4 regions of the Ectothiorhodospira sp. BSL-9 genome follow, and region 1 is predicted to be linked to each of the others. Evidence: predicted binding sites of a transcription regulator. Region 1 holds the regulator's gene; each other region holds the start of a gene.
What was found. Region 1 encodes FliA, which starts transcription of late flagellar genes. Its sites were predicted from a motif close to GCTAAAGTTNNNNNNNNNNCNGCCGATA; they were not measured.

Region 1 (4,932 bases):
CAGGCGCAGGCTCGGGCTCCTGGCCGGCACGCAATTCATCGAACATCCGGTTGAGCACATCCAGCACCTGAAGGATGATGTCCATCAGGTTGCTGTCGGCACGACGCTGACCCTGGCGCAACAGGTTGAAGACGTCCTCGGCGCGGTGACAGATCTTGACCAGGTTTTCCAGATTGAGGAACCCGGCGCCCCCCTTGATGGTATGGAAACTCCGGAAGACGGAGTTCAGCAGGTCCTTGTCGTCAGGCGTTCGCTCCAACTGCACCAACTGCTCACCGAGGGCATCCAGGATCTCACTGGCCTCAATGAGGAAGTCGTTCAGGATTTCGTCGTCGGTGTCCAGAGTCATGCCTTGTTCTCGCGCGTCGTGCGGATGCCCTTCTCACTCCCAGGTTGGCGGCCAACTCAGGGAATTCTGAAATGGGCATACGCCCGGAGGTGGGCCCTTGGACCCGATCAGAAACCCAGGCTGGAGAGCAGATCGTCCACATCGTCCTGCCCGCTGACCACTTCCCCCTTGTCGGAGGTCCCGGAGACTGCGGGACCCGTGCCGGCGCTGGCAGGGCCGGCATCCTTGCGTGGATCAGCCGCGTTCTTGTCGGTCTCGGGTTTGGTCAGTCGCTGCCCCGATACCCTCACCAGCCCCACCAGGTTGTCTTCCAGATCCTGAACCAGGGTCATGACCCGGCGAATCACCTGACCGGTCAGGTCCTGAAAGTCCTGGGCCATCAAGACTTCGGACAGACCCTTGCGCAGCTTGTCCGCATCCCGCTCCGTATCCGCGAGAAAGTCGCTCAATTGCTGGCTCACCTGCCTGAACTCCTCGAGAGACATCTCGCGCTGGCGAAACCGCGTCCACTCCGCACCCAGTTCCCCGGCGCGAGTGGCCAGCGACTCCGCCACGGGCAGATTCTCCTCCACCGCGTTGAGCGTGCGATGGGCAGCCTGCTCCGTCATGGCCACCACGTAGTTAAGACGTTCCTTGGCATCAGGGATGTCCTGATGAGTGAGTTCGGACAGGCGTGTATCAAGGCGGAAACTATTGAGCGCCTCGTGCAGGTCGCGGGTGAGTTTGCCCAGTTCCTGGAACAGCATGCTCTCGTGCATGCGGCCCAGTTCCTCGATCAGGTGGCCCGCCTTGTCTTCCTGGCCGGCCTCCATCATCTGGACCAGTTCCCGGGCCCGCTCCAGTTGCTCCTTCCTGAAAAGGGCCTCTTTGTCGCTGTCTTGACTCTTATCCATGGGCAATGATCAACCGTTTTGCTCGAGACGTTCGAAGATCCTGTCGATCTTTTCCCGCAGGGTTTCCGCCGTGAACGGCTTGACGATGTAGCCGTTCACGCCCGCCTGAGCCGCCTCGACGATCTGTTCGCGCTTGGCTTCTGCCGTCACCATCAGCACGGGCATATCCTTGATGCGGGGGTCTGCCCTCACTGCGCGAAGCAGATCGATGCCGGGCATGATGGGCATGTTCCAGTCGGTGACCAGAAAATCGAAGTTACCATTTTGCAGCATGGGTAACGCCGTATGTCCGTCATCCGCCTCGGAGGTGTTGTTGTACCCAAGATCCCGCAGCAAGTTCTTGATGATGCGCCGCATTGTGGAAAAGTCATCCACAATGAGGATCTTCATATTCTTATCCACAAAAACCTCCAGTGATGCGCAAATCGTTAGCCGCGCGCTGGCCGCGCGGAATTGATACGTGTTCCAGACTCCAGCAACCTCGGGGATCTCTCAGACCCGAACCCCATCCCCCACCCAGTCGCCCATGCGCGCCTTGAGTCGCATCAGCGCCTGGCCATGGAGTTGACAGACCCGGGATTCACTCACCCCCAGCACCTGACCAATCTCCCGCAGGTTCAATTCCTCGTCATAATACAGGGACAGCACGAGTCTTTCCCGTTCCGGCAACTCGCCGATGTTCTCCACCAGCGCCTTCTTGAAATCGGTTCGCGTCAGATCCATCAGCGGATCCGGCCCATCGGAGGTCAGCAGGTTTTCTGCCGAGGAATCGTCATCCCCCAGATCATCGAAACCCAGCACCCGGCTTGAGACCGCATCACGGAGCATGTCCTGATAGGTGGTCATATCCACGCCGAGCGCCTCGGCGATCTCGGCTGCCGAGGCCTCCCGCCCTTCCCGATTCTCGATCTGGCGGATCACTTCACTGATCTGCCGTGAGTGACGATGCACGGAACGGGGCGTCCAGTCACTGCGACGCACCTCATCCAGCATGGCCCCGCGGATGCGGATACCCGCATAGGTTTCGAAACTCGCCCCCTGGGACGGATCGTAATGACGGGCAGCCTCCAGCAGGCCGATGATGCCCGACTGAATCAGATCATCGACCTGCACATTGGCTGGCAGGCGCGCCAGCAGGTGGTAAGCAATGCGCTTGACGAGGGCGACATGCTCATCCACCAGGGTATTGGAATCCAACTGTTGGCTGGCATACATGGCGAGACCGCTTATGGTGCTGGCTCCAGATCACTCTGATCGCTATTGATCAGACGTTCCACAAAAAATTCGATGCCGCCCCGGGCCCCTCGGGGCATGGGCCATTGTTCTATACGCGAGGGCAAGGCCGCAAAGGACCGGGCCGCCGGCGAAGAGGGAAAGGCCTCCACCACGGACTGACGACGCTGCACGGCCTTGCGAAGATAGTCGTCGTAGGGAATCGACCCCACATAGTCGAGCGTGACGTCGTCAAGAAAACGGTCACACACGGCGACCAGCTTGCGGAACAGGCTCCGCCCCTCGTCTTCCTGCTCGTTGCGCACCATGTTGGCCAGAATGCGGAACCGCATGACGCCGTGGTCCCGATACAGGACCTTGATCAGTGCATAGGCATCCGTGATGGAGGCTGGTTCGTCACAGACCACCACCAACACCTCATGGGCCGCCCGGCAGAAACTGGTCACGCTGTCATGCAGACCTGCCGCAGTGTCCACCACCAACACGTCCAGGGGGTGAGTGAGTTCGCTGAAGGCGCGAATGATGCCCACATGCTGGGCGTGCCCCAGGTCCGCCATATCGGCGATGCCAGAGGCCGCCGGGACAATCAGCATCCCGTTGGGGCCCTCCACCACCACCTCATCCAGGCTGCACTGCCCTTCCAGCACATGGGACAGATTCCTCTTGGGTTGCAGCCCCAGGAGAAGATCCACGTTCGCCAGACCCAGGTCAGCGTCCATGAGCATGACGTGCTTGCCCGTCCGCGCCATCGCGGCACACAGGTTGACTGACACATTGGTCTTGCCCACCCCCCCCTTGCCGCTGGAAACGGCAATCACCCGAACCGGCCGGGGCTTGTCCCGGCGCCCCGATGCGCTGCTTTGATTCTCACTGGGTGAAGGCATGAGTAAACCTGGTGCTGAGATCGTTGACACTGTCAGGACGCGAGGTCACAGGCGCGGTCTGCGCCCGGAACCTGGAACGAGGTCGTTGCTCGGAAAATCTCCCCGGGGCTTCAAGCGCCGCCGCCGCCATCTGAACCAACCGCGGGGCACTGGCGGCCAGCAGGTCCTCGGGGATCCTCTGGCCTGCGCTGATGAAATTGAGCGGCAGCCTGGATGAGATCAGAGCAGACAGCACCTCACCCAGGCTGGCGGCTTCATCCACCTTGGTCAGGATGCAACCCTGGGGTTGCAAATGACTGAACCCGCTCAGGGTCTCATCCACCACGCCCTTTTGCACATTGGCGGCCATCACCAGCATCACGCGGGCGGCAGATGCCGAGGTGACCTGAGCCAGCTCATCGAGCATGCCCTTGTCACGCTGATTGGTTCCGGTGGTATCGATCAGCACAAGCCTTTTGGACTTCACCCGCCTAAGCATATCCTTGAGTTGCTGCTCTGTCTGCGCCAGATGGACGGTGACCCCAAGTAACTGACCGATGGTCTGCAACTGACGATGAGCGCCCAGGCGATAGACATCGGTGGTGATGATGGCGATGGATTCCTGCCCGTGCCGCAGGCTGGCCAGCGCCGCCAGTTTGGCCAGCGTTGTGGTTTTACCCACGCCACTGGGGCCCACAAAGGCGATGATACCATTGTGGTCCAGCAGGTCATCGTCCGCGATGGGCAGCAAGCCCGCCAACTGGCGCAGGGCCTCGGACCACCCTTCCACCGGCTCGAACCGGCCGGCAGCCGGAGTCTTGTCCAGTTCCACGGCACTGGCCACTGTCCTGGCCACTTCGTGGTCCACCCCCATGGAGGCCAGGCGCTGGGCAATGGCCGCACGCCAGGGCTCGGAACGGGCAAACTCCTGATCCATCAATACCGAGAGCTGCTCCTGCAACAACCCACGCAGTCCCTGAATTTCCTTGCGCATGGCCTTGAAGGCAGCATCCTCGGGGTCACTCTGGGTGGCTGCCCTGGCCCTGACCTGCCCTGTCTCGGGCTTCTTGCGTGAGGGGGTTTGCTTCTGCCTGGCCGGTGGCTCCATCAGGGGGGTCATCATCGCGCTCAGGGGGTCATCCTCCGACGACGCACTCGCGTTCCCGGAGGCGTCCCTTTGAGTCACTCTGGATGGGGTGGCTTCCTGAGGCAGGCGCGCCCAGGAATCCCCTGCCCCGCGACGTAATGGCATCCGCTCCTGGCCTTTTGACTTCGCATCCACACCCAGCGATAGCAGATCATCCTCGAGCCCGTCCTCCTGCGGCGGGGAGTCAGATGCGCGGTTAGCACGCGGCGCATCTCCATGGTCCGCCTGATCCGCCATTTCCGTTACCAGGTCCTCGTCGTAATCGATGGCGGCGATCAGCTCGATCCCTCCGTCCACGCTGCGACTTGAGAGGATCACCGCATCCGGACCCTGGCTGTCACGCACCTGACGAATCGCCTGGCGCATGTCGGGTGCAAAATAGCGTTTAATCTTCATGTCGATACCCGTTATCCGTTTCGCCCCGACCCCGGCACATTGCCCAGGCCG
Region 2 (4,932 bases), 1.1 Mb from region 1:
AGCGCCCATGTCACCGAAGACGGCGTACACATGCATGGGTTGCCCGGGTGCGACCCGCAGGTGGCCCTGGTAGGGCTTGAGTTCCTCCAGGAACAACCATCCATGGGAAGGATCCATACGCAGTAAGCGGCTGTTGAAGAAGTCCTGTTCATTGCCCAGTCGCACGCTGAGCGGAGCATGGCGTGCTTCCAGATCCCTCAGTTGTGCCAGGATATCGTCCGGGGTCATCATCGGCTGTCCCACTTCTCTGGCCGGCGTTTGGCGGGCCAGTGTCTGCATCTGTGCCATGGCGCTTGTTCCTCCCATGCGGGCAGGTGTGCCTGCGGGTTTGACTTAACCCGTCAATATAAGGTTAGCACAGCGTGGGATACATGGCGGTCGGGAATCACCGCCGGGTGGTGCGCGGGATCAGGCTTTGGTGATCGGGCGGGATGAACTTGCCGAGAAGGCGCGACCGCGGGTGTCGTAGAGTTCGGTGCGGGTTTCTTCCCCGCGCAGGATGTGCAGCGCCTGGTCCACACGGCGTCGGCTGGTTTCCACCACGCCGCCATTGACCTGATTCAGGCGATGACAATGGGACATGACTTCCACCAGGCGATCCCAGACGGGACGCAGCACGCCTTCTTCGTCCCAGTCGCGCAGCACACAGTCCATGCCGTGGGCATTGGTTTCATAGCCTCCCCGCTGCAGCAACTCCGTTTGTTGGCGGGTCAATGCTTCCAGTGCCTGTACACGGGTTTGCTTGTCAGCCACGGCGGCATTCAGCTCATCCAGGTCGCGAGACGCCAGGGCTGCGCCCTCACGCTGCAAGGCCGATTCCAGGCTGGTGGCCTCACGCACGGACTGACTGAGTATCTGGTCCAGGTGCTCTGGGAAGGGGGTGTGGTTCATGGGATCAGAACAGGGTTTCCGACTTTATGAGCCCTTCTGCCACGGCCTGCGCATTCACCTGGTAGCTGCCGTCCTGGATGGCCTGGCGCAGTTCAGCCACGCGCTTCTCATCCACCTGTGGCTGGGAAGCCGCAGTCTGCTCCAGGTCACTGAGGCGTCTTGCGGCCCCGGTGAGGGTGATCTTGTCGGCCGTGTTATCGGCCGGGCTCGGGGCTTGACCAGCCCCCTTACCGCCGCGGGCGCTTTCGGACGTGCCGCGGCTATCACCGGCACCCCGCGCCTGCGGCTGGCTTAGATTCTTGATTTCGATGGACATATCCATTCCTCGCACATACAGACATCGCCTCTCATAGTCCTTTTATCGGCTCGTCCTGGGAATTCTTTAACCCGTATTATGTGTCGGGTGTCACATATTAACACCCACCACCCCGGCAGACAGTACCCGGCCCTCGACGACACGCTTGGATGACAGGTTGCGGACCCGTACCCGGTCTCCGTAGGAGCCGTCCGCCATGGCCTCGCCGGCCATGCGCACGGTGACCACCGAATTTTCCGAGATCAGGGTGACTCGCTCACCACGATGCACAAGGCGTTGCGGCTCCACCATGTGGGGTGTGAGCACCGTGCCACCGCTCAGGGCGCGTCTGAGCACCATGTCCTGGGCACCCTCCGGGTCCACCAGGTAGCCGCTATGCAAGCTGTTGAGTTCCCGATGCTCCAGTCTGATGTCACCGGAGGATAGTACAGTGCCGCGGGGCAGGGAACGGTCAAGAACCACGACTTCGCCACGCAGGTTGACCTGCATCGGTACATACAGGCTCCAGGGCGCGGGACCGGGGCAGCGCACGCCCACGGTGGTGCTGCCCACCATGCGCCCCCGGGCGGAAGCTGGGCTTCCAGGGGGCTGCCGCAGGCCCGCAGGCGGAGTCGCGGGTCCAGCCGTCCCGGGACCACGCGCACCTCAAGGGAGTCGCCGTGATGCTGGCGGGCCTGCTCGGTGAGAAACTCCCGGGCTGCCTTGAGGATATTGCCATGGGGCTCCACCTCCGAGCTCAGGGCTGTGGGCGGCAGCGCCAGCGCGCACAGGGCCAGGCACGACAGGACGGACCTTCTCCACCCGCGGCGTTGATGAACGGAGCGGGGGCCATGAGCTCGGGGTATGAGACAGGTGTGTACAAGTTGGTTCATAATCGTGGTCCGCGCAATCGTTGCCGGGATTCCGGCGCCGGGGGCTATTGGTGTTAAGGGGATGCAATCCCGGTGCCAGATCAGGTATCAAGGATTGTCCCAAGCCGCCGATAACCCGGTCGACTGGCCATGTTTATCCCCGGGTGTTCCGCAGGAGGGGCCCATGAGCGACTTGATGGATGGTGTCAATCGGCGTACCCAAATGGTGGGGCAGAACCGCCTTGAGCTGTTGCTGTTCTCCCTGGGCACGCGACAGATGTTCGCCATCAATGTCTTCAAGGTGCGCGAGGTGATCGCCTGCCCGCCCCTTAATCGCATGCCCAGCGCCCATTCGGTGGTGCGCGGCGTGGCCACCCTGCGAGGACAGACCGTCTCGGTGGTGGACCTGGCCCACGCCATCGGCATGGCAGCGCCGGAACACGAGCAGAAGGCCTTTGTCATCCTCACCGAGTTCAACCGCTCGGTGCAGGGCCTGCTGGTGGCCTCGGTGGATCGCATCATCAATCTCAACTGGGATCAGATCCGCCCGCCGCCGCGGGGCACTCACAAGGACAGCTTTTTGACGGCTGTCACCCAGGTGGAAGACCGCCTGGTGGAAATCATCGACGTGGAAAAGGTCCTGGAGATGGTGACCGGTCCGTCCAGGGATGTGGACGAAGCCCTGTCCCGTACCATCCGCGAGGGCGGGCGGGTGCGCCGCGCCCTGGTGGCCGACGATTCCTCGGTGGCCCGCAAGCAGATCGTGCGCGCCCTTGCCCAGATCGGTGTTGAGGCCATCGTGGCCAATGATGGTCAGCAGGCCCTCGACAAGCTCAAGGACATGGCGAAGGAGGGCCCCATCGATGAGCAGATCGGCATGGTGATCTCGGATATCGAGATGCCCGTCATGGACGGGTATACCTTATCGTCGGAGATCCGTCAGTCACCGGAGTTGTCGGGACTGTACGTGTTGTTACATTCTTCCCTGAGTGGCACCTTCAACGAGGCCATGGTGCGCCAGGCGGGGGCCAATCGATTTCTGCCCAAGTTCAGCCCCGACGAGTTGGCCGAGGCCGTGCTCGGTCACCTGCAGCCCGAAGAGGTCGGCGAGTGACGGGGCAGCGGGAGGCCACGGGCGGCAAACCGTTGCCGCCCGGGGAGCACGTTTGCGGGTATACTGCGCCTTCCGGCTCCATGCCGGGCGCAGTCTCAATACACTAACCGGGAAGCAGCAGCACATTGTCATCGGGCCCGATCGAACCCCAGGATTACGAGGACTTCAAGATCTTTCTTGAGCGGTCCTGCGGACTTGTACTGGGAGATAACAAGCACTATCTGGTGACCAGCCGGTTGTCCCGGCTGATGAAGGAGTTCTCGGTCTCCTCGGTCAGTGAATTGCTCAAGCTCCTCAAGCGGGGCGGGCGCTCGGGCTTGCGTGAGCGGGTGATCGAGGCCATGACCACCAACGAAACCTACTGGTTTCGTGATGTCTTCCCCTTCGAGATCCTGAAAAACCAGATCTACCCGGAATTGGCGAAAAATCCCCGAGCTCCACGGTGCGCATCTGGTGTGCCGCCTGTTCCTCGGGGCAGGAGCCGTATTCCATCAGCATGACCACCAGCGAGTACCTGCAGTCGCGGCCCGGTAGCCTGCGGGACGTGCAGGTCCTGGGTACGGATATCTCCGGTGCCGTGCTGCGCGAGGCCAAGGAAGCCAGCTACGACTCCCTGGCCGTGGCCGGGGGCTGTCGCTGGATCGGCGCAACCGGTTCTTCATTCAAAAAGGCGATCGCTGGGAAGTGAAGCCGGACATCAAGGCCCGTGTCAGCTACCGGGAGTTCAATCTCCTGGACAACTACAGCACCATGGGTCGGTTCGATATCGTCTTCTGCCGTAACGTGCTGATCTACTTCTCCCTGGAGTCCAAGCGCACTATCCTCAAGCGCATCTCCCAGATACTCACCCGGGCGGCTACTTGTTCCTGGGGCCTCGGATCCATGGCCAATTATTCCGACGCCTTCGAGATGGTGCGCTGCAACCCCGGTGTGGTGTATCGCCTGAAGAAGTAACCTCCCCGCAGCGTCAAACTTCCGACTCTGCTCACCGCGCAACGGCCCCCAACGGCGGGTTGTTGCGGATTGCCCTTTTCTTTCTGGTTATCCCTCCTCCAAGTGCCTGAAACTACGAGAATTTATCGTATGGCACGCTGTTTGCATTTCGACTGCCAAGAGATTTTCTTGAGGTCGAAGATCATGCCGCTCTCATTTGACAATGCCTTGGGTATTCATGGCGAAGCGCTGCAGGTGCGTTCCAGGCGCATGGAACTGCTCGCCTCCATATTGCCAACGCCGACACCCCCAACTACAAGGCCCGCGATCTGGACTTCCGGCAGGTGCTCAAGCAACAGCACCAACCGGACCAGTTGTCCATGAGTCGCACCCATGCGGCTCACCTGGACGCAACAGGTGGTGCGGGCGGCGTGGGGGAGGCCATGTATCGGGTACCCAATCAACCATCTCTGGACGGCAATACGGTGGATCCGCAGCTGGAGCAGGCAGCCTTTGCCGAGAACGCTGTTCAATACCAGGCGAGCCTGGATTTTCAGTGACAAGTTTGGGTCTGCGCAACGCCTTCCGGGGCGGCGAGTAGGCCGGAGGATTGAATCATGAGCAACATGTTCAAGGTCTTTGATGTATCCGGCTCGGCGCTGAGTGCCCAGTCCGTGAGGCTCAACACCATTGCCAGCAACATGGCCAACGCCCAGGTGGCCAGCACCACCGAGGAAGGGGCCTACCGCTCCAAGCAGCCGGTGTTCCAGACGGTGATGGATCAACTCAATCCCGGCAATAACTCCACCATGCCTGTTCGCGTGATG
Region 3 (4,932 bases), 1.4 Mb from region 1:
CATGATCGACACGGCGCCGAGAAAGCTGGAGCGCCCCTCCGATCACGCCCCTGTCGTCGCCGATTTCCACCTTTAGACCGGACGATCATGAAATATCGAGACCTTCGCGAATTCATTCAGGGCCTGGAGGCCAGGGGCGAACTGAAACGCATTCAGGCGCCGGTTGATCCGCGCCTGGAGATGACCGAGATCTGCGATCGCACCCTGCGGGCCGAGGGCCCTGCCCTGCTCTTCGAAAACCCCACCGGACACCGCATGCCGGTGCTGGGGAACCTGTTTGGCACCCCCCGCCGGGTGGCCCTGGGCATGGGGGAGGACTCCGTGGAAGCCCTGCGCGAGGTGGGCAAGCTGCTGGCGTTCCTCAAGGAACCGGATCCGCCCAAGGGTCTCAAGGAGGCCTGGAGTACCCTGCCCGTGTTCAAGAAGGTGCTGGACATGGCACCCAAGAAGGTGCGCCATGGGGTGTGTCAGACCGTGGTCAAAAAGGGTGATGAAGTGGATCTGGGGGAATTACCCGTACAGGTCTGCTGGCCGGGTGATGCCGGACCGTTGATCACCTGGGGCCTGGTGGTCACGCGTGGCCCCCACAAGGAGCGTCAGAACATGGGAATCTATCGCCAGCAGGTGATCGGTCGCAACCGGGTGATCATGCGCTGGCTCTCCCATCGGGGCGGCGCGCTGGATTTTCGGGAATGGCAACAGGCACATCCCGGCGAGCCCTTCCCGGTCTCGGTGGTGCTGGGGGCCGATCCGGCCACCATCCTGGGGGCCGTCACCCCGGTGCCCGACACCCTCTCCGAGCACGCCTTTGCGGGGCTGCTGCGAGGTTCGCGCACGGAACTTACCCGCTGCCTGGGGAATGATCTGCAGGTGCCGGCCACGGCCGAGATCATCCTCGAAGGTGTGATCCACCCGGACGACATGGCACCCGAGGGGCCCTTTGGTGACCATACCGGGTACTACAACGAAGTGGACAGCTTCCCGGTGTTCACCGTGGAACGCATCACCCACCGGCCCGACCCCATTTACCACAGCACTTATACGGGCCGGCCACCGGACGAGCCGGCGATCCTGGGTGTGGCTCTCAACGAAGTCTTCGTGCCCATCCTGCGCAAGCAGTTCCCGGAGATTGTGGACTTCTATCTGCCCCCCGAGGGCTGTTCCTACCGCCTGGCGGTGGTGAGTATCCGCAAGCAGTATGCCGGCCATGCCAAGCGGGTGATGCTCGGGGTATGGTCCTTCCTGCGTCAGTTCATGTATACAAAATTTGTGATCATCGTCGATGATGACGTGAACGCGCGGGACTGGAAGGATGTGATCTGGGCCATGACCACCCGCATGGATCCGGGTCGTGATACGGTCACCATCGATAATACCCCTATTGATTATCTGGATTTTGCATCGCCCGTGTCCGGGCTGGGCTCCAAGATGGGTTTCGATGCCACCAACAAATGGCCTGGAGAGACCCAAAGGGAATGGGGTACGCCCATCGTCATGAGTGACGAGGTGAAACGACGCGTCGACGAGATCTGGGACGAACTGGGCATCTAGCCGACGAGCGTGCTTTGCGGGTGTCGTGGTCTGCGTTAGATTGAGATGAGTCAAACCCTACAGGCCTGACGGTATTGGCCGATACTTATACTCGCAGGGAGGCGCCGGGCAGGCGCCCCGTGTTCTTCTCATCACGGATCTCGCCATGACACAACGCATACTCCTCATGATCGGTCTGGTGGTTCTGGCCGGGCTGCTCGCACTGATCCTCGTCTGGCTAATGGGACCCGGGCCGGGGGCCGCCATCCTGGCGTCCATGCTGGCCACCGGCGGCGCCGTCACGTTGATGGACCGATTGCATGTGGCACCCCGTGAGCAGGCCCTGGAAACACTTTACGCGCAGACCCTCTCCCGCTCCCCTGCCCCGCTGACGGTCACGGAGGATCCGCGCAGCAAGGTCATCGCCCAGGCCCTGGACAGGCAACGCAAGCTGGCGGGCCGCCTGGCCGATACCGGATCCCGCATCGCCGTCTCTGCCGCCGAGGTGTCCCATGCCTCGGTCATCCTCAAGCAGCGGGTGCACTCCCAGGTTTCCACCGTCAATGGCATCGCCGATGCGTCCGGGCAGATCTCAGCCACGGTGCAGACGTCCGTGGAGAGTTCCGAGCAGGCTGCCGAGAGCGCACGCCTGACCAACGAGGCCAGTCACGCCGGTCATGCCTGCGTCGAGGATGCCCTCAGTCACATGGAGGAGATGAAGGGACGCATGGAGCAGGCCTCCCGGCTCATGTCCCGTCTGGAAGGCCGGGCCGGAGAGATCCAGCGCATCACCGGGGTGATCAGCGGCATTGCCGAGCAGACCAATCTGCTGGCCTTGAACGCGGCCATCGAGGCCGCCCGTGCTGGCGAACAGGGCCGGGGTTTTGCGGTGGTGGCCGACGAGGTGCGCAGCCTGGCCAACCGAACCTCTCAGGCCACCGGTGAGATCGGCCAGATGGTCCAGGAGATCAACACTGAGACCCACCAGGCCGCCTCCACCATGCAGCAACTGGTAGAGTCAGTACAGGGCAGCGCCGACCGCACCGTGAAGGTGGACCAGCATCTCTCCGACATCCTCAACCACTCAGCCAATGCAGACAACTGTATCCAGACGGTGGTCAGTGGTGCTGAGCAGAATCACAATCACCTGGACGAGGTGACCCGGGCCATCCAGACCGTGAGCAGCCACCTGCGGGAGACCGAGGACGATGTGAGCCATCTGTCCTCCCAGGCGGAGCAACTGGCTGAGCGGGCGGAATTGATCTACGAGCTTCTGGGCGATGTGGGACTGGGCGGCGTGCACGATCAGGTGCGCCAGGAAGCGGAACAGGCTGCTGCAGCGGTGGGCCGCGCGTTCGAGGCGGCCGTGGATGCGGGCCGCATTCGCCTGGAGGATCTGTTCGACCGCAACTACAAGCCCATCCCGGATACCGACCCGGTGAAGCACAAGACCCGCTTCGACGATTTCACCGACAAGGTGCTACCAGCCATTCAGGAGCCCATCCTGGAGCGCCATCGCTTTATCGCCTATGCGGGGGCCGTGGATGATCATGGCTATTTCCCCACCCATAACCGTCGCTATGCCAAGGCCCTGACCGGCGATTATGCCAAGGACCTGGCCAACAACCGCACCAAGCGGATCTTCAAGGACCGGACCGGTTCCCGCTGTGGCTCCCACCAGAAGCCCTATCTGTTACAGACCTACAAGCGGGACACCGGAGAGATCATGCATGACCTCTCGGTGCCCATTTTCGTCAAGGGGCGGCATTGGGGTGGTTTTCGTATCGGGTATCATGACCGAAGCGGCTGATCGCTTCCCATGAATACACCGCCCGGTGCATACCATGAAATTCCCTGCCTATCCCTACAGCCTGCGGGCCGCCCTGCTGGGCTTCGTGCTGGCCCCCCTGCTCCTCATCGTACTGCTGGCCGGATGGTCGGGCCTCACGAGTCTGGAGGCGCACATGGAAACGCGCATGCAGCAGGACATCGAACTGGTGGCCCGGGCCATCCACCTGCCGCTGAGCGATGCCCTGGCCCGCGGTGAGCGGGCCAATGTCCAGCAGGCCCTGGACTCTGCCTTTCGCATCGATCAGGTTTACGGTGCCTACGTCTACGACCAGCAGGGTGAACTGGTGGCCGCCAGCGGCCCGCGCAGTCCCTCCATGGATCGCCGTCGCGATGCCCGTCTCGCCACGGTGACCGGCACCCACGGGGCCTTTGACGACCGCAGTGGCCAGGAGATCTATTCCTTCTTCATGCCCCTGAGTGATGCCGGTGGCCGCATCAACGGGCTGCTCCAGGTCACCCGCCACGGCGGCGACTTCCATGAAGATCTCATGCAGGTGCGCTCCCGCGCCCTCATGGCCCTGGGGGTTCTCAGCCTGTTGTTCGTTGCAGTGGTCGTGCTGGGTCATCAGCGGGCCGTGGGGCGCCATGTGGGCCGCCTGGTCAATGCCATGGCACGAGTGGGCCAGGGTGATCGTCAGTTGCGTGTGGCGGGTGCAGGGCCGCGGGAACTGCGGGTGCTGGCCGAGGCCATGAACCGGATGCTGGACAATATGGATCGCTCCAATGCCGAACTGGAGGCCCAGCGCCGCCACCAGGCGGCCCTGGAGGAACGCCTTCGCCAATCGGAAAAGCTGGCCGCCATCGGCCAGCTGGCGGCCGGGGTCGCCCATGAACTGGGTTCTCCCCTGGGGGTGATCAACGGGCAGGCGCAACGGGCTCTGCGACGCGTGGACGCCGAAACCCCTCAGGCCCGGGCGCTGGCAGAGATCCGCCAGGAGGTGGGCCGCATGGACCGTATCGTGCGCCAGTTGATGGACTTTGGTCGACGAAATCCCCCCCGTGTGCGTGATGAACCCGTGCGGCGTCTGGTCAGCGCTGCCCTCGCCCAGGTGGAGGATGAAGCTCAGACCCGGGGAACCACGCTGCGTCTGGTCAATCAGGAGGATGGCCCGGTGATCCCCATGGACCGGGCACGATTGGAACAGGCCCTGACGAACCTGTTGCGCAACGCGATCCAGGCCACGCTGGGCGGACAGGTCCAGGTAAGTTGGGCATCGGCGCAAGGGCGTCTGGAACTGGTGGTGGAGGATGATGGGCCGGGCATCGACCCAAACCATCGCTCAAGATTGTTTGAACCCTTCTTTACCACCAAGTCCGTGGGCAGCGGTACGGGTTTGGGACTGGCGGTGGCCCATGGGGCCGTCACGGAGCACCATGGCGAGATCCACGTGGAGGATAGCCCCCTGGGTGGGGCACGGTTCGTGCTTCATCTTCCCCTGAATGTCGTGGCAACCGAAGGCAAAGATGACCCAGACCTCCAACAACAACCCTGAGCAGATCCTGGTCGTGGAGGACGATGCCTCCCATCGTGACCTGGTGGTGGAAGAGCTC
Region 4 (4,932 bases), 200 kb from region 1:
CCCACGCGCCGATCCAGGATGAGGGAATAGGCGGAGATCTGCAGGCGCTGGTCGGCGGCGGTGAGTTCATCCAGAAACAGGATGCCTTCGGGTTGATCCGGGCCGGGCAGGAACTCCGGGGGAAACCAGACCGTACGGGATTGTTCCTCATCGGCATAGATGGCACCGCGGATGTCCACCGGTTCGATGGTGGTCAAGCGCAGGTCCACCAGGGGCACACCGTAGTGCTCGGCCACCTGGGCGATGATGGAGGATTTGCCCACCCCGCGCGTGCCCCAGAGCATGGAGGCACGAAGCCGCAGCACCGGATCCGCGTATTGCTCGATCAGTGCCTGCTTGGCGGCGGCAATGGACACCGCCGGGATGTTCATGGGATTGCCCTGCATCAGTCGGAGACTCCTTCAGTCGTTGGGCCCTGCTCCCAGGCGGCGGCCAGCAGCGGTTTGGGCAGTGGCGGGATCTCCATCACCGGCACCTCGCGGGACCAGCTCAGGAAGATGGCCAGCAGCATCACGGGCGGCACACCGGTGGTCCACAGCGGTACCTGACCATCCTGCCCGAAATCGCCCCAGTACAGGATGGGGATGGCAGATAGAATGGCCAGCATGCCCTGTATGGCCAGGCTGCGCTGAAAGACCACCCGCCAGCGCTGCCACTTGAAGCGCTCATGAAAGCGCGTGGGTGGTTGGGACAGGGTCTGTTCCAGATGTGCCACGGTGGCCAGAAAACGCTCCTCGGCCTCCCGTGAACGCTCCGGCTCCCGTCGTGCCAGTTTTACGGTGGCCTTCCAGCCACCGGGCATCAGTTGCAGGGGTCGCCACGCCCAGCCCTGCACCGCCAGCAGGTCACCGGGCAGATGGATATCCCCCCGGGGATGCCAGTCCAGGGTCAGTTTGGCCGGCAGACCCGGGACGGTGCGGGCATCAAACTGCAGGCGTCGCCCGCGCACGCAGGCCTCGCCCAGGGTAAAACGCCGCCTCCAGCCCGGCTCGACGTTGGGTGCGGGGCGGCGATACTCCAGGGCGTAACTGATGGCCGCCAGCGTGCCGGCCTGGTGCCGAAAGTGGTCATGCAGCGGCACACGGGCGCACTGGGCGTACACCGAGGCCGGGTCGTCACCGGTGACCTCCAGCGTGGCGCAAAGGCCCGAGGCCTCGGTCAGCGTGCGCCGCAGACAGAACCGGCCACGGGCCGGGTTTTCCAGTTGCAGGTGTTCGGTGAGCGAGAGGCTCGAAGGATCTTCGGGGTTGTCATGGGTGCGCGGCTCGAAAACCACGCACCGGTTCTGGCGGTCGGTGGCCGCCAGATCCACCCGCCATTCATCGCGGGCAAAGGGGCCAACCAGGGTGAGGATTTCATGATGGGTTAGCGGGGTCACCGGAGCTCCAGGGGTGGTTACCTGGAATTATGACCGTGGAGTGACCGGAATATTCCCCGCTGCGGGCTCTCATGCTACTGACGCACTGCGTCCAGCAAGCGCGCCATGTTCTCCTGGAACCGCTCTTGTTGCTCGGTAGCGGCTTCCTTGAAGCGGGCATCCTGCTCCACCAGTGTCTTCATGATCAGTCCGCCATCGTCCATGGGATTGGCCAGGAACTGAAGCGGTGGCAGGTTGAACCGTTCCTGCATGGATTCCATCAACTGGCCCAGGCGTCTTGCCGGCATGGCGGTCTCCGGAGACTCCATCTGCCGGGTCTGCTCATAGCTTTGGGCCATCCGGTAGGTCTCGGTGCGGGTCATGTTCAGATCCATGGACTGCAGCTGGCTGACATCGAAACGCAGATCGGGCAGCATCTCGAAGGCCTGCTGCACGTCGCCATTGAAGAACTCATTGGCCAACTGGCCTACATCACGCACCAGATCCTCCACGGCCCGGAGTTCGTCCGGATTCAGGTCGCCCTGGATCGAGAAGCTGTACCCGCTCTGCTCGGTTCGGCTCACATCCAGCCACCCCCGGGAGTCCCCACCCTCCATCCGGGCCTCGGCCTGGACACGGGTATCCTGAGCACTCTGGAACTGGATGCTCACCTGGGCACCCGATTGTGTGGTGATGTTGAGTTCCAGGCTCTCGGCGCGCTGATAGCGCTCCATCATGGACAGGCGGGTCATGCCGACCAGATCACGATCCTGGGGGGCGAGTTCGAGGTTCTTCAGAGCCTCGAAGGTAAGCCGCTCGGTCTCGTCCACGTCCGCCTTGATCTTGCCATCGAGCAGATTGAGACCTCCCAGGATCTCCCGGGCCTCCTTGAAGCCCTGCTCGACGCCTCGTGTAGCCTGCTCTTTCAGCGTTTGCAGTTGCTCCTCACTGGCTCCGCGGGCGCGGGCGTTGGCCAGCCCCAGCTCCACGAAACCGGCAATGCGCTCCGCCACCTTCTCGGGGGTGAAGTCATTGGCATCCAGGCGTTTCATGCTCCCCAGGCTTTGCCCGGGGATCTGCTTTGCCAGGCTCTGCAGGATCTTGTTCTGCAGAGCATTCAGGCTGCGGGCCGAGCCATTGTCGCCGGCGGCCATGCCCTGCCCCGCACCCTTGGCGCCGGGACGGAAATCGGGGGTCTTGAGTGAGACCGGGAAGACACTGTTTTCGATAGCCACGGCGACACACTCCTGCACTGGGGGGTATGGAGTCTGTATCGGCGACCTGAATGGATTCTTTAGGGGGTTTGAACGAAAGCAGAAAACAGCCTCCGTAACCGCTCACTGCAGAATACGGGCTCGTTCCCGCTCGCAAGTCCTGAAAAAATCGTCGAATTGCTCACAGCGCGTGTGCACGAACACGCCTTGATCCGGGTGAAACTCGCAGCGGGTTTCGAAGTCACAGGTGCTCGAAAAATCATCCCAGTGCTGGCATTCCTCCACACACTCCTGGCTGCCGACCCGATGAATTCGGCGCTCGAACAGACAGGTGCGGTCGAAATCGTCCCAGAACTGGCATTCGGTGATCACGATGGGGCGCACGCTGGAAGGGGGTGGCCCACACCAGACCTGCACGCCACCCCGCTCCCAGGATTCCCCTTCCTGGAGGATGATGGTCTGCGCCTGTACCGGGGCCAGCACCAGCCAGCTCAACGCCAAGGCAACCCATGGAATGATCTTGATGCGCATGGAGAGTGTCATCTCAGGAGAGTGCCACCAGGTCAAGGGCTACTCAAGTCCCAGGCACTGGCATCCAGACGCTTTTCGCTTCAAAATCCGCCCCTCCTGGCCAACTGCTTCCACACCTATGCCCGATATTGTCGTCATGTTCTTCCTGCTCGGCCTGGTGGCGGGGCTGCTGAAATCCGACCTGACCATTCCCAAGGCCGCCTACGACACCCTCAGCCTGCTGCTGATGCTGACCATCGGTCTGAAGGGGGGCATGGCGCTGCATGGCAATATCAGCCTGTCGGTCATCCAGGATCTAATGGCGGTGGCCGTGCTGGGGGCACTGATTCCGCTGATACTCATGCCCCTGCTGATGCGCGTCGTCTGCCTGTCGGCGGCGGACAGTGCCAGCATGGCCGCCCATTACGGCTCCGTGAGCGCCGGCACCTTTGCCGTGGCCCTGGCCTTTGCAGAGGGTCTGAAGCTCACCATCAGCCCGGAGGTGACCCTCTACCTGGTGATGATGGAGTTGCCGGCCATCATGGTGGCCATCTTCCTCTATCGCCGCTATAGCGGCGCCAAGGCAAGCGCCGGCATGCCGGGGATATGGCATGAAACCCTCACCAACCGGGGTGTGATCCTGCTGGTGGGTGGGGTGATCATCGGCCTGCTTTACGGCCCCCAGGAAGGTGCGGCGGTCACCGACCTGCTGACCAACGCATTCAAGGTGGTGCTGGCCCTGTTCCTGCTGGAAATGGGCCTGACGGCGGCCGAAACCCTGCGCCCCATCCCCTGGCACCATTGGCGGCTGTTGTGCTTTGCCGTGTTTGCCCCCTTCGTGCTTGCTGGCGTCGGCCTGGGCATGGGCCTGCTGATGGGGTTGCCCGCCGGCTCGTTGCTCATCCTCACTGCCCTGACGGCCAGCGCCTCCTACATTGCCGCACCGGCGGCCATTCGTGCCGCCATCCCCAAGGCCAACATCGGCCTGGCCATGCTGGCTGCGCTGGGTCTCACCTTCCCGGTAAACGTCATTATTGGCATCCCGCTGTATTATCAGCTGGTGCAGTGGCTGGGCGTTGCGTGATGGGTTTACCGGGCCGCCGAATCCTTCCAGGCCATCAGCAGCAGCAGGATCAGCCCACCATGGAAGAAGATGGAGACCAGACCCAGATAGGAGAGTTGCCAGACCATGGCACCCGCCCCTGCCATGGCGGTGATGGCCAGCAGATAGCCCACCAGAAGGTTTTTGGGCACCGGCCACAACAGGCGCCAGGAGAGTAACAACAGGGCCACCAGGGTGATCACACCCTTGAGCATCGCAAACCCTCGCAGCAGACCCGAAGTATCCGTTTCGCCGGCCAGGTGGGCTGCGGGGTCGCCCAGAGTCAATGCCAGGACCACCGCCGCAAGGGCCACCAGCCAGGGCAGCAGGATCAGAGCGGGATTATCCGGTGCGGGAAAGCGGGACAGGGTGAGCGATTTCATGACACCTCCGCGAAGGTGGGGATGGGATGCAACCCCTTGCAGTAGTGGGAGACACCACCCTGCTGATGAAGGTTCCTCACCCCTGCCCCGCTCCCCGGTGGGGAGAGGGGCGCTGCCAGAGGGATGATGATGCCCTAGAGGGCGAGCTTGTCGGCGACGAAGTCCGCGTCCTTGTCACCGCGCCCGGAGAGGTTGATCAGGATGCGCGTGCCCGGCTCGGCCTCACGCGCCGCCTGCATGGCCCAGGCCAGGGCGTGGGAGGATTCCAGGGCGGGGATGATGCCCTCAAAGCGGGAAAGATCCATGAAGGCCTTCAGGCAGGCCTCATCATCAATGGCATGGTACTCGGCCCGGCCAATATCCTTC

Region 2: ECTOBSL9_RS00030 (chemotaxis protein) is a predicted target of FliA. The motif match lies at 2,165-2,192, and genes of this name have one in related genera.
Region 3: ECTOBSL9_RS05160 (methyl-accepting chemotaxis protein) is a predicted target of FliA. The motif match lies at 1,608-1,635, and genes of this name have one in related genera.
Region 4: ECTOBSL9_RS12305 (DUF5610 domain-containing protein) is a predicted target of FliA. The motif match lies at 2,629-2,656, and genes of this name have one in related genera.

What each region holds. Positions count from the first base shown of each region.
Region 1 covers NZ_CP011994.1:2,452,053-2,456,984, reverse strand. The annotation lists gene ECTOBSL9_RS11445 (chemotaxis protein CheA) at 1-349, opposite strand, end outside; gene ECTOBSL9_RS11440 (protein phosphatase CheZ) at 457-1,242, opposite strand; gene ECTOBSL9_RS11435 (chemotaxis response regulator CheY) at 1,252-1,632, opposite strand; gene ECTOBSL9_RS11430 (RNA polymerase sigma factor FliA) at 1,735-2,457, opposite strand; gene ECTOBSL9_RS11425 (MinD/ParA family protein) at 2,469-3,359, opposite strand; gene flhF (flagellar biosynthesis protein FlhF) at 3,343-4,881, opposite strand.
Region 2 covers NZ_CP011994.1:1,069-6,000, reverse strand. The annotation lists gene ECTOBSL9_RS00050 (flagellar brake protein) at 1-288, opposite strand, end outside; gene ECTOBSL9_RS00045 (flagella synthesis protein FlgN) at 409-891, opposite strand; gene flgM (flagellar biosynthesis anti-sigma factor FlgM) at 896-1,207, opposite strand; gene flgA (flagellar basal body P-ring formation chaperone FlgA) at 1,298-1,696, opposite strand; partial or broken gene ECTOBSL9_RS17360 (hypothetical protein) at 1,745-2,079, opposite strand; gene ECTOBSL9_RS00030 (chemotaxis protein) at 2,243-3,172, shown strand; partial or broken gene ECTOBSL9_RS00025 (protein-glutamate O-methyltransferase CheR) at 3,298-4,126, shown strand; partial or broken gene flgB (flagellar basal body rod protein FlgB) at 4,310-4,665, shown strand; gene flgC (flagellar basal body rod protein FlgC) at 4,723-4,932, shown strand, end outside.
Region 3 covers NZ_CP011994.1:1,069,520-1,074,451, reverse strand. The annotation lists gene xth (exodeoxyribonuclease III) at 1-76, shown strand, start outside; gene ubiD (4-hydroxy-3-polyprenylbenzoate decarboxylase) at 88-1,551, shown strand; gene ECTOBSL9_RS05160 (methyl-accepting chemotaxis protein) at 1,697-3,340, shown strand; gene ECTOBSL9_RS05155 (ATP-binding protein) at 3,375-4,874, shown strand; gene ECTOBSL9_RS05150 (sigma-54 dependent transcriptional regulator) at 4,846-4,932, shown strand, end outside.
Region 4 covers NZ_CP011994.1:2,652,164-2,657,095, reverse strand. The annotation lists gene ECTOBSL9_RS12315 (AAA family ATPase) at 1-386, opposite strand, end outside; gene ECTOBSL9_RS12310 (hypothetical protein) at 386-1,378, opposite strand; gene ECTOBSL9_RS12305 (DUF5610 domain-containing protein) at 1,453-2,592, opposite strand; gene ECTOBSL9_RS12300 (hypothetical protein) at 2,695-3,102, opposite strand; gene ECTOBSL9_RS12295 (sodium-dependent bicarbonate transport family permease) at 3,221-4,165, shown strand; gene ECTOBSL9_RS12290 (hypothetical protein) at 4,171-4,566, opposite strand; gene trpB (tryptophan synthase subunit beta) at 4,701-4,932, opposite strand, start outside.